3 regions of the Winslowiella toletana genome follow, and region 2 is predicted to be linked to each of the others. Evidence: predicted binding sites of a transcription regulator. Region 2 holds the regulator's gene; each other region holds the start of a gene.
What was found. The regulator PurR, encoded in region 2, represses purine synthesis genes. The targets are predictions, from matches to a motif close to CANGCAAACGTTTGCNTG.

Region 1 (5,235 bases), 1.3 Mb from region 2:
GTTTCAGATTAAGCTGACGCGGCGGACGATCGCCGGTAATCAACAACCGTGTTTTGCCGGTTTCGAGAATCCGGTTATACAGATCGAAGATCGCCATCTCCCACAGCTCATCACCCGCGATGCATTCAATATTATCGATGCATATCAGCGCCAGTTGCTCCATACCATCCAGCACTTCGGGCACAAACCAGGTGCGTTTATCAAGCGGAACATAACCGACCGCTTCGCCCTGTGCCGAAAGCTCCGCGCAAGCGGCATGCAGCAAATGACTGCGCCCACCGCCTTCGCGTGACCAGAAGTAGAAATAACTGCCATGTTCCTGATGCAGCGCGCCTTTTAGCGCAGCCAGTAGCGACGGATTCTCCCCTGGCCAGAAGCTGGCAAAGGTTTCGTCGTCGGGCAAATAGAGTGGCAATGAAAGCTGTGCCGGCGTGTTCAGAAGCACCTCAAGTGTGAACGGGCAGAAAACAGCAAAAGTTTATCACAACTTCTGTCTTTAAATGAAATGGGCAGCCTGAGCTGCCCACTGGTCGATCAATGCGGCGAATCATCTTCCGCATCCAGCACCTCTTCTTCCGGGCGCAGCACACTGATCGCTTTGAAGATCAGGCTTAATCCGACGCCAACAATGGTCGCCAGCGCCATCCCTTTCAGTTCTGCCGCACCAATGTGCACTTTCGCACCGCTGACGCCGATAATCAGGATCACCGAGGTCAGGATCAGGTTTTGCGCTTTGCTGTAGTCCACTTTCGATTCGATCAGTACCCGAATACCGGAGGCACCGATAACTCCGTACAACAACAGTGATACACCGCCCATCACCGGAACCGGAATCACCTGAATCGCGGCGGCCAGTTTACCCACGCAGGAAAGCAGAATCGCCAGAATTGCCGCACCGCCAATGACCCAGGTACTGTAAACGCGGGTAATCGCCATCACGCCAATGTTCTCGCCGTAAGTGGTATTCGGCGTTGAGCCAAAGAAACCGGAGAATACGGTCGAGATACCGTTAGCAAACATCGAACGATGCAGGCCCGGATCTTTCATCAGGTCTTTTTTAACGATATTCGCCGTCACCACCAGGTGACCAACGTGCTCGGCAATCACTACCAGCGCCGCAGGCAAAATGGTAAAGATGGCAAACCACTCAAAGCGTGGCGTATAGAACGTTGGCAGCGCGAACCATGGCGCATCGCGCACCGGCGTCCAGTCAACAATGCCCAGTACAAATGACAACGCATAACCAACCAGCACACCAATCAGAATCGGGATTATCGCCATAAAACCGCGAAACAGGACCGAGCCAAAAATCGTCACCGCCAGCGTTACCAGCGAGATAATCACGGTTTTGCTGTCGGCAGAACTGCCATCCGCGGGCAGCAGGCCGGCCATATTGGCAGCCACTCCCGCCAGTTCCAGCCCGATGACCGCGACGATTGCGCCCATTGCCGCTGGCGGAAACATCACATCCAGCCAGCCGGTACCGGCTTTTTTCACAATCAGCGCCACCAGGCAAAACAGCACGCCGCACATAATAAAACCACCCAGCGCCACTTCGTAACCCAGCGGTAACAGTAACAGTACCGGAGAAATAAAGGCGAAGCTGGAACCAAGATAAGCGGGAATTTTGCCTTTACAGATAAACAGGTACAGCAGCGTGCCAATACCGTTAAACAGCAGCACCGTTGCCGGATTGATATGAAACAGAATCGGCACCAGCACCGTAGCGCCAAACATGGCAAACAGATGCTGGAAACTGAGTGGAATGGTCTGGAGCAGCGGTGGCCGCTCACTAACGCCGATGGCGCGACGAGTCATGGTATCCCCTTGAGATGTTATTTTTGCCATAAAAAAGCCGACTCTGCGGTCGGCTTCATTTTTTTAAGAAGTTATTTGGTTCCGAAAATCTTATCGCCGGCATCACCGAGCCCAGGAATAATGTAGCCTTTCTCGTTCAGCCCCTGATCGACCGACGCGGTATAGACTTCAATATCCGGATGCGCTTTCTCCAGCGCCGCCAGCCCTTCCGGCGCGGCAACCAGCACCAGAACTTTAATACTGTTACAACCGGCTTTTTTCAGCAGATCGATGGTGGCAATCATTGAACCGCCCGTCGCCAGCATTGGGTCAACGACCAACGCCAGACGCTCTTCAATATTTGACACCAGCTTCTGGAAATACGGCACCGGCTCCAGCGTTTCTTCGTCACGATAGACGCCAACAACACTGATACGCGCACTCGGTACATGCTCCAGCACCCCTTCCATCATGCCAAGACCGGCACGCAGAATCGGGACGACGGTAATTTTCTTACCTTTGATCTGTTCGATCTCAACCGGACCATTCCAGCCTTCAATTGTGACTTTTTCGGTTTCCAGATCCGAGGTAGCTTCATAGGTCAGCAAACTTCCCACTTCTGAGGCGAGCTCACGAAAACGCTTGGTGCTGATATCATGCTCACGCATCAGGCCCAGTTTATGTTTGACGAGCGGGTGTTTGACTTCCACGATCTTCATTGTTGTTCTCCCGGAGTGGTTAGCGGCAAAAAAAAATCGCGGGATTATACCGCCTTTTTTTCAGCACGCCATATGACTTGAAGCAATTAAGATCAATTAGCTAAGGATTGTCTAAAATTTAGCGATACGCAATGTCAGCTAAGATGAGACTCGCAAACGTTTGCCTGCGCTGATAGAATTGCCGCGCTTTAATTTCAAACCACCAACCGCAACCGCGTGGGGATTTCGCAGTGACCGACAAGACCTCTCTCAGCTATAAAGACGCCGGCGTAGATATCGATGCTGGTAATGCTTTAGTCGATCGTATTAAAGGCGTAGTGAAAAAGACTCGTCGCCCGGAAGTGATGGGTGGACTGGGCGGTTTCGGTGCCCTTTGTGCGCTGCCGCAAAAATACCGCGAACCAATTCTGGTTTCCGGCACTGACGGCGTCGGCACCAAGCTGCGTCTGGCAATGGATCTGAAACGCCACGACAGTATCGGTATCGATCTGGTCGCCATGTGTGTTAACGACCTGGTGGTTCAGGGTGCTGAGCCGCTGTTCTTCCTCGACTATTATGCTACCGGCAAACTGGATGTGGACACCGCAGCCAGCGTAATCACCGGTATTGCTGAAGGCTGCCAGCAGTCTGGCTGTGCTCTGGTCGGCGGCGAAACCGCTGAAATGCCGGGCATGTACCATGGCGAAGATTATGACGTGGCGGGTTTTTGCGTCGGCGTGGTGGAAAAATCAGAAATCATCGACGGCAGCAAAGTGCAGGACGGCGATGTACTGATCGCGCTGGGTTCAAGTGGCCCGCACTCTAACGGTTATTCACTGGTGCGCAAAATCCTCGAGGTCAGCCAGACCGAACCGGAAACCACCCAGTTGGAAGGCAAATCGATCGCCGATCATCTGCTGGCTCCAACCCGCATTTACGTGAAAAACATTCTCAGCCTGATCGAACAGGTTGATGTGCACGCCATTGCTCATTTGACCGGCGGCGGCTTCTGGGAAAACATCCCACGCGTGCTGCCAGATAACACCCAAGCCGTGCTGGAAGAGTCAAGCTGGCAGTGGCCCGCCATTTTCAGCTGGATGCAGCAGGCAGGTAATGTCAGCCGTCATGAAATGTATCGCACCTTTAACTGTGGCGTCGGTATGGTTATCGCGCTCAGCCCGGCAGATGCCGACAAAGCGGTGCAGTTAATGACTGATGCTGGCGAACTCGCGTGGAAGATCGGCGTGATTAAAGCTTCCGATGCTGAAGAGCGTGTGGTTATTAATCCATGAAAAAGATAGTCGTGCTGGTTTCCGGAAACGGAAGTAATCTTCAGGCCATTTTAGATGCCTGCCAGCAAGGACAAATCAACGGCAGCATTGCTGCCGTTTTCAGTAATAAAGCCGACGCTTTTGGTCTGGAACGCGCACGCGCCGCCGGCATTCCCGGCCATGCGCTGGAAGCCGCCCAGTTTTCTGACCGTGAAGCTTTCGATCGTCAGCTAATGCTGGAAATCGACGCTTACGGCCCGGATTTAGTGGTGCTGGCGGGCTATATGCGCATTCTCAGCCCGGCATTTGTCGCGCATTATCAGCAGCGCCTGCTGAATATCCACCCTTCGCTGCTGCCGAAATATCCCGGCCTGCACACCCATCGCAAAGCCATTGAAAACGGTGATGATCAGCACGGCACCTCGGTGCATTTTGTTACCGATGAGCTGGACGGTGGCCCGGTGATTTTACAGGCTAAAGTGCCGATTTTTGCCGGTGATAGCGAAGAAGCAGTCAATGCCCGCGTGCAGCAACAGGAATATGCTATCTATCCACGGGTTGTCAGCTGGTTTATCGATGGTCGCCTGACCATGCAGAATAATGCCGCCTGGATGGACGGTGTAAAACTGCCTGCCGAAGGTTACGCGATTGACTAAATGAGAACAGGCCAGCAATGGCTGGCCTGTTACTCTTGCTGCTCTGCTTTAATCTTTAACCATACCTGCCCGTAATATAATCCTCAGTACGACGCGCCTGCGGTGTGGTAAACAGATCGTCGGTCTGCGCAAACTCCACCACGCTGCCATTATGCATAAACGCGGTATAGTCCGAGACGCGTGCCGCCTGCTGCATGTTATGCGTCACCAGAATAAGCGTGAAATGCTGCTTTAGCGTGGTCATCAGCTCTTCAATCACCAGCGTCGAGATTGGATCGAGTGCCGAGGTTGGCTCATCAAGCAGCAACACCTCCGGTTCAATCGCCACGGCACGTGCAATCACTAAGCGCTGCTGCTGACCACTGGAGAGCGTCAGCGCATTCTGCCGCAGACTGTCTTTAACCTCGCTCCACAGTGCCGCAGCGCGCAGCGCGCGCTCAACCGCTTCATCCAGCACCCGCCGGTCGCGCACGCCCTGTAATCTCAGTCCGTATACCACATTTTCATAAATCGACTTGGGAAAAGGATTTGGCCGTTGAAATACCATACCCACGCGGCGGCGCAGAGCGGAAAGGTCGCCAGTATTTTGCAGAATCGACTGCTGCTCCAGCAGAATATCGCCTTCCACCCGACAGCCATCAATCAGATCGTTCATACGATTAAAGCAGCGCAGCAGCGTCGATTTGCCACAGCCGGAAGGGCCAATCAGCGCGGTAATACGGTTTTTCGGTAACCGCAGTGAGATATCTTTCAGCGCCTGTTTATCGCCATACCACAACGACAGCTGATTCAGTTCCAGCGCCGTTTCTGTTG
Region 2 (5,235 bases):
CATCAATAACCGCGGGGCTGCCGATCATGTCGGCGTTTACCTTGGTAACGGTAAATTTATTCAGTCGCCACGCACCGGCAAAGATATTCAGATTAGCGCGTTAAGCGAAGATTACTGGCAGCGCCACTATGTAGGCGCGCGTCGGGTAATGACGCCAAAAACCATTCGTTAAACGCTTCCGACAGCTTTGATTTAAATGAAACGGGCGGCCTGTGCCGCCCGTTACTGTAATTACGAAGCCGGATTCACTTTGTTCTCACTCTGTTGCATTAACTGTGGATGTTGCCCGGCGCGCGACAGCTGCATCGCCTGTTGCGGCATACTGATCCCTGCACGGTCAAAGTGAATTTTAACCAGGCGATCCAGCGCATACTGCACCACCCACTGTTTGAGCGCCAGCGTGCGCACCGTTACCCTGGTGGTAAACGAGCGGTCGCCCAGGGCCACCACGCCGTTAAACACCGGCTCGCCAATCAGGAAGAATTTCACCTGCTCATCCTGCTTCAGCTCTTCAATTGCCTGATGCAGCACCTGATTAACATGATCGATATCTTCATCACGACTCACGGTGTAATTAGCACGATACACCCCGAATTCACGCGCATAGTTAGCCAGCGTCGTCATCGAAGAGTAAGGCACGATATGGTAGACACCATAGTCATCCCGCAGGCCAACAGAACGGATCGTCATACGCTCGACGGTGCCGGTAATGCCACCCACCGTGACATATTCACTGGTGTTCATGCCGTTCTCGAACTGGATAAACACGCCGGTAATCACATCTTTCACTAACGTCTGTGCACCGAAACTGATTGCCAGTCCGAGCGCACCGGCACCGGCCAACAGCGGCGCGATATTGATGCCTACCTGCGACAGCACGATCATAATGGTGATGGTGCTGATAACAATCGCCAGCACGTTGCGAAACAGCGTCAGCAGCGTGCGTTCGCGCGCGCTGGGACGAGTGCCGTTACTCATCTCCAGTACCAGGCGATGCTCAATAATACTGGCCAGAATCGTCCAGCTAAAGGTGGCGATCAGCAGAATAAGCAGAATATGTAACAGGCCGCCGATAACTTTACCGCCGGTCTCGCTGCTGGCCCACTGTTGCAAATTAAACAGATGCCAGGCATCCAGCAGGAACAGTGATACCGCCAGCACCACCATTACGCGCAGAATTTTCAGCCCGTTGGGTATATAAGAGTTGATACGGCGTTCCAGCATCGGATAACGCAGATTCATTTGATCCGGCAGTGAAATCCGCCGGGCGATCCAGCGCGTCATCATACCGGACAGCAGTGCGCCAAGCCCAATGACCAGCAGGCTCTTCACCGTGGCACCCATCATAAAGCTCAGGCTGTTGCCGAAATCAAACTGCGAGAGGAAAAACAGCATCAGGAAATAGGCAATCGCCAGCAGGTGCCAGATGTGGCCAAAGCCGCGGAGTATCACACTGAAAAACGCCATTGACCGTTCTGCCAGCAAATCGATTTGGTTATGGATCGATTTACGGTTACGCATAATCAGAGTCAGTGCATAGACCGTCAGCGCCAGCATTACAACCAGATTGACCGCCGCGGCTGCCTGATAACTGATTTGCGTCGCCACCACCGGCACCACCACCATCAGGCCATAACCGATTAAACCACTCAGCCAGGCAAGACGCTGATTCCAGTAGCGCGCGGTGGCATCACTGAACGGGAACGGGCGCAGATAAGCGAAACCGGGCGCGAAAATCAGCCGCAGAACCGCTTTAAAGAACTCTATTACCGCAAAAGCACCGAGGAACAGCGACTGTTGATGAGCGATCACCGCACTGCCGTTGTTGAACTGGTGAGAAAACAGTTTGCCACCTGCCAGCACCAGCATCAGTACTAACAGATCGATGATAAACGCGCCGAGAATGGCGGCCGGTAATTTGTACCACGGTCCACCGTGATCCTTGGCGTTACGACCCCAGCTGCCAATTCGATTGTACAGCGGGCCCACCAGCCGGCGAATCAGATGGAATATGGCAAAAGTCACCACCACCATCAGCAAAAAATAGCCGAGGGCGTGGAAAAATGCACTGGGATCAAACGTGCGCTGCGGCCCGGATTCGACCACTTTCTGCAAGGCGTTCACCCGCTGACTCAGCGCCTGTAACGTCTGTTGCGCAAACTGGCTGACGCTGTCGCTTAAGCTGGTCGCACCGCTGGGTGCGGCAACTTGCGGCACAGCATCCGCCGCCTGAGTTTTAGACTGCGCTTCCGCGGCGCGCTGTAACTGATCAATTAATGCATCACGCGCCTTTTCATCTTTAAGGATGCCCGCCAGCGCGGCGTAAGGAATATCCTGCTCAGTTTGCTGCGCGGTATCGGCAGCAGGCGCGGGTTGCGCAACAGCAACCGGTGAGATAACGCTGATTAACAGCAGCAATAATACGGCGATGAAGGGAAAAAATCCCGACGGGTGCGCTCGCCCTGGCGCCCGACAGCAGATAGTTGATGACATGGTATTCTCGAATAATTTCATTAGCACAATCAAGTGAGTAACAGACCGTCAGCGGCGCATAACAATCCCGCCACTGAGCATATTGCAGCATGCAGGCGCTGTTTAACTCCGCGTGCGCATGACCATTAAATAGCCAATTTGCGCAAAAAAAAACGTCTGAGGGAATTCATCAGACGTTTTAAAAGGGTTAATCCTGAAGATTAACCGATGTTTATCAATTCATTACCGCGGTGAAACTGAAGGCAATAATTACCAGCAGCGCGCCGACGGTGGTCAGCAGAGAAAACTTCAGATTGGTGTCCATACTTCACTCCTTAAAGACCTTACAATTAATAACTCTCACTATTTTCCCATATAAACAGGTAAAAATCTCGTTTTCTGCTCACAGCCTTGATAGAATTCTGTTTTTCCGTTGCGCAACAACTGCAACACCGCGTCACTTGCCGTGTTTCCTGACGTCAATCTCCTGCCCGACGTCACTCAGATTGCAACAATGAAACCGATCGCGCCAGAAAACGCGAAGCATACGCAAACGTTTAACATGATGCTTATCAATCCTTTAAGATAAGCGCAGGAGTACCATTTTAATGGCAACAATTAAAGATGTGGCGAAACGCGCCGGTGTTTCTACCACCACCGTTTCTCATGTCATCAATAAAACCCGCTTCGTGGCTGAAGAGACCCGCGAAGCCGTTTGGGCCGCCATCAAAGAGCTGCACTATTCGCCCAGCGCCGTTGCGCGCAGCCTGAAAGTGAACCATACCAAATCGATTGGTTTGCTGGCGACTTCCAGTGAAGCGCCCTATTTTGCTGAAATTATTGAAGCAGTTGAAACGCGCTGTTTTGCCAAGGGCTATACCTTGATCCTCGGCAATGCTCATAATGATCTCCAAAAACAGCAGGCTTATCTGTCGATGATGGCGCAAAAGCGCGTCGATGGTCTGCTGGTGATGTGCTCGGAATATCCTGACGAGCTGCTGAAGATGCTGGAAGACAATCGCAACATTCCGATGGTGGTGATGGACTGGGGCGAATCACGCGGCGATTTCACCGATACCGTGCTGGATAATGCTTTTGAAGGCGGTTACCTGGTGGGACGCTATCTGATTGAGCGTGGTCACCGTGATATTGGTGCGATCCCGGGTCAACTTGAGCGAAACACCGGCGGTGGGCGCCATGCCGGTTTTCTCAAAGCGCTGGCCGAGGCCAATATTGCCGTGCGCGATGAGTGGGTTGTGCAAGGCGACTTTGAGCCGGAATCCGGATATCGCGCGATGCAGCAGATTTTATCGCAGAAACAGCGGCCAACCGCGGTATTCTGCGGCGGCGATATTATGGCGATGGGCGCCATTTGTGCAGCAGATGAAATGGGCCTGCGGGTGCCGCAGGATATTTCGGTGATCGGTTATGACAATGTGCGCAACGCGCGCTATTTCACGCCAGCGCTGACTACCGTCCATCAGCCGAAAGAGCGCCTCGGCGAAACCGCATTTGATATGCTGCTGGATCGCATCACCAGTAAACGCGAAGAGCCGCAGACGATTGAAGTACATCCTTCATTAATCGAGCGCCGCTCGGTGGCTGACGGTCCGTTCCGCGACTACCGTCGTTAATCCGCTACCGGCCACCCGTTGGCCGGTCAGTTTATCCTTCGCGAAGCCACTCCTGATTCATGGTCTCCGGTGTACCCAGATACTCCAGCAACCAGCTCAGCGCCGGTGAAGCACTCTGCTCAGCCCAGCTGACGCAGCACGGGCTGTCGGGGAATTCGGCCGGTAGCGTTAATTCGGCCAGCGAACCTTCAGCAATCAGCGGCGCAGCAAAATGCCCGGGAACCATACCCACGCATAACCCTGCCAGCAGGCAATCAAACGCCGATTCCCAGTCCGGTGCCACCAGCCTTCGCTGGTTGTCCAGTGTCCAGGTAATGCGTTTTGGCAGGCTGCGCGAGGTGTCTTCCAGCACCAGCGACGGCCACTGGCGAATTGTATCATCATCAATGCTTCCCACTTGCTGCGCCAGCGGATGGTCGGCTCTGACCACGCAGCGCCAGTTAAGTGCGCCCATATCACGGAAACCAAAGCGACCACCGACCGGGATCGCCTGGGTAGCGCCAATCGCGACATCGACTCGCCCGTCAACCAGCGCATCCCAGACGCCATTAAACACTTCATGCCAGACCAGCAGCTCCATATCCGGGAAATGGCGATAAAAATCGAGCACCAGCTGGCGGGTGCGCTGGGGTTTAACAATCAGATCCACTGCAATGCTCAGCTGTCCGCGCCAGCCGTTAGCGACCTGCTGACACTGACGGCGCGTGGCAAGCATTTTTTTGATAACAGTGCGCCCTTCCTGTATAAATACTTTCCCCGCATCGGTTAATACCACATCGCGATGACGCCGCTGAAACAGCGGAACCGCCAGCCACTCCTCCAGCTGACGCACGGTATAACTTACCGCCGAGGGCACACGATGCAGCTCGGCGGCGGCGGCAGTAAAGCTGCCGGTACGCGCTACTGCATCAACGACTTCAAGAGAATGTTCCGACCACATAGCTTGCCTGCAAAATTTTTGAACGCAATGTGCAAATATTAGCGTTTCACAAGCGACAACGCACGCGATTACACTCTGCAGCGTTAAAATCACCTGCACTAAAATAAAGAGTTAACTGATGATTAAATCAAAAGGATTTATTATTTACCTGGCGGTACTGAGCATGCTGGGTTTCCTTGCTACCGATAT
Region 3 (5,235 bases), 480 kb from region 2:
ATCACCGGCCAGTTCTTCCGGATCGCCGCCGGTCACCAGGTTAAACAAGGTGCGACCATTGGAAAGGCGATCGAGGGTTGCGGCCTGACGAGCGGCCTGAGTAGGGGAAATGACTCCCGGACGCAGCGCCACGAGGAAACGCAGGCGCTGAGTAACCGGAATCAGTGAGGCTGCCACCAGCCAGGCATCCTCGCAGGAGCGGCCGGTAGGGATCAGTACGCCGCCAAAGCCAAGGCGGTCCGCCGCCTGCGCGACCTGTTGCAGATAGCCATGATCGACCGGACGAGCGCCTTCTCCGGTACCAAGATAATGGCCGTCACCGTGAGTAGGCAGAAACCAGAAAACGGAAAGACTCATGATGTGCTCCTTATTGATGTGCGGGTGCGTCGTGCCAGATGCGATCGGTAATATCGACTTTCACCGGCATTAAACGATTCTGATAAAACAGGTCTGCGGTGTGTTGCTGCGCTTTGGCCGTTTGCTCACTTACCGGCGTAATCACGGTAGGCGGGCGGTGGCTGAGGTAGGTAGCAACAACCGGTTTGGGTAAGCCAATGGCTTTAGCCAGCAGATCGATACTTTGTTCTTTATCGGTGCGGGTCAGAGCATCGGCCTGGCTGAAGGTATCCAGTACCTGACGAATAAAGCCGCCATTGGCTTCAGCAAAGCTACGGCCAGCCAGATAGAACGAGCCGGTCAGGTTCATGTCGGTGCCATCCTTTAATACCCGGACATCGCCCTGCAATAACGCGGCAGAGTAGTAAGGGTCCCAAATTGCCCAGGCATCGACATCACCCTGTTGAAACGCAGCGCGCGCATCCGCTGGCGTCAGATAAGTGGCTTTGATATCGCTAAAGTTCAGGCCCGCCTGTTGCAATGAACGCAGCAGCAAATTGTGCGAGCTGGAGCCTTTCTGGAAGGCAACTTTGTGCCCTTTAAGATCGGCGACGCTTTTCAGCGGGCTGTCTTTCGGCACCAGAATCACTTCGGCCAGCGGTTTTGCTGGTTCGGAACCGACGTAAAGCAGATCGGCTCCGGCTGCCTGCGCAAACAGTGGTGGAATATCGCCGGTGCCGCCGAGATCGATGCTGCCCACGTTCAGCGCTTCCAGCAGTTGTGGCCCGGCCGGAAATTCAACCCATTTGATGGTGGTGTGAGGAAACTGCTTCTCCAGCAGCTGATGCGATTTTGCCAGCACCATACTCACCGAGCCTTTCTGATAACCAATACGAAACTGCTGCGGGGCCGATGCATCGGCACTGGCGCTGCTGGTAAAGACCAGCAGGGCGCTCAGGGCGCAGCCGGATAACCAATGGCGTAATCGTTTCATTATTTGTTGTCCTTATACCGCAGCGGCGAGGGGGTAATGACGACGCGACAGCGCATGGAAGAAGGTCTCCAGCGCATCATCAATGCGGGAAGCCAGTACCGCACTTAACTCCGGCTGACGGTCGTAGTGGGTGATTTGCGTATCATCGGCAAACACGCCGTGCAGAACTTCCTGCGCTTTTAGCGCGTTAAGCACCGGCTTCAGGGCGTAATCTACCGCCAGCATATGCGCAATGGTGCCGCCGGTTGCCAGCGGCAAAACCACTTTATGTTCGAGGGCGCGTTCAGGTAGCAGATCGAGCAGGGTTTTCAGTGCGCCGGAGAAAGAGGCTTTATACACCGGCGTGGCAACGATTAAGCCATCGGCGCCTTCAAGGTCTTCCTTTAATGCCAGCAGCGCCGGGGAGTCAAAACGCGCATAAAGTAGATCTTCTGGCTGGAAGTTATGCAGATTCCATGGAATCACTTCAACGCCGCGTTTTTCCAGTGCTGCCTGGCAAAGGGTTAACAGCGCCGTGGAGCGTGAAGGATAGCGAGGGCTTCCCGCCAGACTAATAACGCGCATAAACACTCCTTATAACTAAAAGTTATTGATTAAACTTATTTCAGAACAGATGAAGCTATCCTGACAGAGCAGGGAGGGGCGTTTAAATGATTTATCCGGCAAATCTAAGCCAGTTTTCAGATAAGGAGAGCAATCCACGGTAAGAACAGAGAAAACGTTTGCCTTTATTCGGCGAGATTTGTTTTAGATCCTGTTTTTTCTTTTGTTTATCCCGGATAATACCGCCCCGTTTGGCCACCGGGAATCCAGGAGAGTGTATGTACTATCCCATCGTTCGTAAGGCGCTGTTTCAGCTCGATCCAGAGCGGGCGCATGAACTGACTTTTCAGCAGCTGCGCCGACTATCCGGCACCCCCTTTTCCGCCCTAATCCGACAGAAACTACCGAACAAACCGGTGAAGTGTATGGGGCTGACATTTAAGAACCCGCTGGGGCTGGCCGCAGGGCTGGATAAAAACGGCGAATGTATCGATGCTTTTGCCGCGATGGGCTTTGGGTTTGTCGAAATTGGCACCGTCACCCCGCGCCCACAGGCCGGTAACGACAAGCCGCGCATGTTTCGTATTGTCGAAGCTGAAGGGATTATTAACCGCATGGGTTTTAATAACCTCGGGGTGGATCATCTGGTCGAGAACGTTAAAAAAGCTCATTTCGACGGTATTCTCGGCATTAATATCGGCAAGAATAAAGACACGCCGGTAGAGCAGGGCAAAGACGATTATTTAATCTGCATGGAGAAGGTCTATCCCTACGCCGGTTATATTGCCATCAATATATCCTCACCGAACACGCCAGGTTTACGCACCCTGCAATATGGTGAAGCGCTGGACGAATTGCTGGCTGCGATCAAAATTAAGCAGCAGGAACTGGAAAAAATTCACCACAAATATGTTCCTGTGGCGGTGAAGATCGCGCCGGATCTCTCTGAAGAAGAGTTGATCCAAATAGCGGAGAGTTTGCTGCGTCATAATATTGATGGCGTGATCGCCACCAATACCACCCTCGACCGTTCGCTAGTGGCCGGATTAAAACATTGCGACGAAGCGGGTGGACTCAGCGGGCGCCCGGTACAGTTACGCAGCACCGAAGTGATTCGCCGCCTGGCACAGGAGCTGCAGGGGCGCATCCCAATTATCGGCGTGGGCGGCATTGATTCTCTGGTTGCGGCGCGGGAAAAAATCGCTGCCGGAGCCACACTGGTGCAAATATATTCTGGTTTTATCTATAAAGGACCGCCACTGATTAAGGAAATAGTGTCACAACTGTGATGCGGCTCTGATACTGTTCTACGCTAAATTAGCCAGGGGCTTTATTTCTGCCGCTGGCTCGTTTATATTTTATCCCGATTCATCAATATTTAGTCTATATTCATTTTTGCCGCTACGTTTCATCTTCGGCTTATGCAGAGGTTTTGAATACAAAACTCCAGGCAAGAGTAACAATTTATTTCTTTAAAGGGCGTACCATGAGAATTAAACCTGACGACAACTGGCGCTGGTTTTTTGACGCAGAGCATGATCGCATGATGCTCGATCTGGCAGATGGTATGCTGTTCCGTTCCCGTTTCCCGCGCAAAATGTTAACCCCGGATGCTTTCAGCGTCTCTGGCTTTTGCGTCGACGATGCCGCACTGTTCTTCAACTTTGACGAAAAATGCCGACAGGCCGGGCTGAAAGCCGAACAACGCGCTGAGCTGGTGCTGAATGCACTGGTGGCAACCCGCTTTCTCAAGCCGTTAATGCCGAAAAGCTGGCATTTTGAAAGTTATCATCACGTTGAATGGCGTCCGGGTGAGGGCGACATGGTCAAGGTGCAGCTGTGCGAGAATGGCGAGCAGGCACGTCTGCTGGTGGTAGAAACCGGTGAGAGTGCGGCGCTCTGTTTGTTAGCCCAGAGCCAGTTGACATTGGCCGGGCGCAGTATGGTGCTGGGCGATGCGATTAAAATTATGCACGACCGCCTGGTTCCGCACGTGAAGAAAGAGTCGGTGAGTTACGATCAGGCGGTTTAACGCCGGGTCTGTTCGGCGTTCCAGTATTAAGCCAGCTCAATATCGCCCGCAGGAATACAGCTACACGCCAGAATAGTGCCGTCATCACGAATCGCACTCTGTTTCATGGCTTTCACTTCTCCGGAAACCAGCGTCATTTTGCAACTGCCACATATTCCGGCGCGACAGGAGTAAGGAATACGATGGCCCTGCATCTCTAACTGTTCCAGCAGCACTTGCTGATTGTTACCGCTGAACTGCCCGCCCTGATAAGCAATGGTCACCGCCGTTTCTGCCTGTTGTTCGACCGCCAGCGTTTCTACCACCTGACCAGCGCCATAAATACGCGGTGTTTTGGTTTGCAGAATCTCCAGCCGATCGCCAACGCGGATCACGCCGCTGTTGCGGGCAATAAGATTAAGGCCAAAATCGACATCGCCGCTGTCATCGCCCGCGCTGCGGAATTTTTGCAAGCTGGCCAGCGGTTCACCGCTGGGATGTTTGCGTCCGCGATCCGGGCTGATGGTGGTAAATACGCAGCGGCTGCAAGGTTTGGGGACATCAAAGGTAATATCACCAATGCGCACCACTGACCAGCCGTCTTCGGCCCAGGCGCTGGCCCCGCTGACCACCAGGTTAGGGCGGAACTGCTCCAGTTTAACGCTGGCCGGGCAGCGCTGTTGCAGATCGAACAGTGAGGCATCATTGACTAACAGATAGGGAAAGCCGTCGGCAAATCCAAGTGGAGTCTGCGGATGTTTTTTCACCCGGCGAGTCATTTCCGGCCCGACCCAGCGCAGCTGTACCGGACGCGGAAAAAAACCGCTCAGCCAGTGATTGATGGTTTCCGGCGCGATCAGTGCGGTAAAATGGTTGCCCCAAACCTGGGTGGCGGCCGATTCAGCGGCAAAGTCGGCAAAACGAATGCTGGCGCTGCTGCCATCCGGCGCTTGCAGATACAGGCCATCAATCGTCAGCGCCGGGGTGAACAGCACGATTTCCGGAAACTGGCGCGCGGTAATAAAGGTGCCATCCGGCTCGGTAATCATAAAAATGCGGTCAAATGCCAGACCGCTCTCCAGCGCCTGGGCGTGCGACAGCTGCAAGCCGCGCATCGACTTGACCGGGTGAATAAACAGGCGCGACAAGGTAATCATGGGGCTCTCCATGCTTGAGCGGGTAGTCTGAAGCGAAAATCGGCTAAAAGCGGATAAATCGTCGGACGAAAAGAAGCTAACTTTATGACATGCGTCTGTGATTAGCTATAATGCGCAACAATTTTCTCAGGACAGTAAGTGACGATATGAATTCTCTGTTTGCCAGTACGGCGCGTGGGCTCGAAGAGCTATTG

Region 1: a site for PurR is predicted at 2,666-2,683, ahead of purM (phosphoribosylformylglycinamidine cyclo-ligase). Genes of this name have one in related genera too.
Region 3: a site for PurR is predicted at 2,042-2,059, ahead of pyrD (quinone-dependent dihydroorotate dehydrogenase). Genes of this name have one in related genera too.

The regions. Positions count from the first base shown of each region.
Region 1 covers NZ_CP134152.1:3,538,712-3,543,946, forward strand. The annotation lists gene hda (DnaA inactivator Hda) at 1-445, opposite strand, end outside; gene uraA (uracil permease) at 535-1,818, opposite strand; gene upp (uracil phosphoribosyltransferase) at 1,890-2,516, opposite strand; gene purM (phosphoribosylformylglycinamidine cyclo-ligase) at 2,747-3,787, shown strand; gene purN (phosphoribosylglycinamide formyltransferase) at 3,784-4,422, shown strand; gene pstB (phosphate ABC transporter ATP-binding protein PstB) at 4,478-5,235, opposite strand, start outside.
Region 2 covers NZ_CP134152.1:2,273,513-2,278,747, reverse strand. The annotation lists gene RIN69_RS10745 (C40 family peptidase) at 1-172, shown strand, start outside; gene ybiO (mechanosensitive channel protein) at 232-2,514, opposite strand; gene cydH (cytochrome bd-I oxidase subunit CydH) at 2,708-2,797, opposite strand; gene purR (HTH-type transcriptional repressor PurR) at 3,081-4,106, shown strand; gene punR (DNA-binding transcriptional activator PunR) at 4,138-5,046, opposite strand; gene punC (purine nucleoside transporter PunC) at 5,165-5,235, shown strand, end outside.
Region 3 covers NZ_CP134152.1:1,791,361-1,796,595, forward strand. The annotation lists gene ssuD (FMNH2-dependent alkanesulfonate monooxygenase) at 1-357, opposite strand, end outside; gene RIN69_RS08390 (sulfonate ABC transporter substrate-binding protein) at 368-1,330, opposite strand; gene ssuE (NADPH-dependent FMN reductase) at 1,343-1,894, opposite strand; gene pyrD (quinone-dependent dihydroorotate dehydrogenase) at 2,152-3,162, shown strand; gene RIN69_RS08405 (cell division protein ZapC) at 3,360-3,905, shown strand; gene RIN69_RS08410 (YcbX family protein) at 3,932-5,041, opposite strand; gene rlmKL (bifunctional 23S rRNA (guanine(2069)-N(7))-methyltransferase RlmK/23S rRNA (guanine(2445)-N(2))-methyltransferase RlmL) at 5,188-5,235, shown strand, end outside.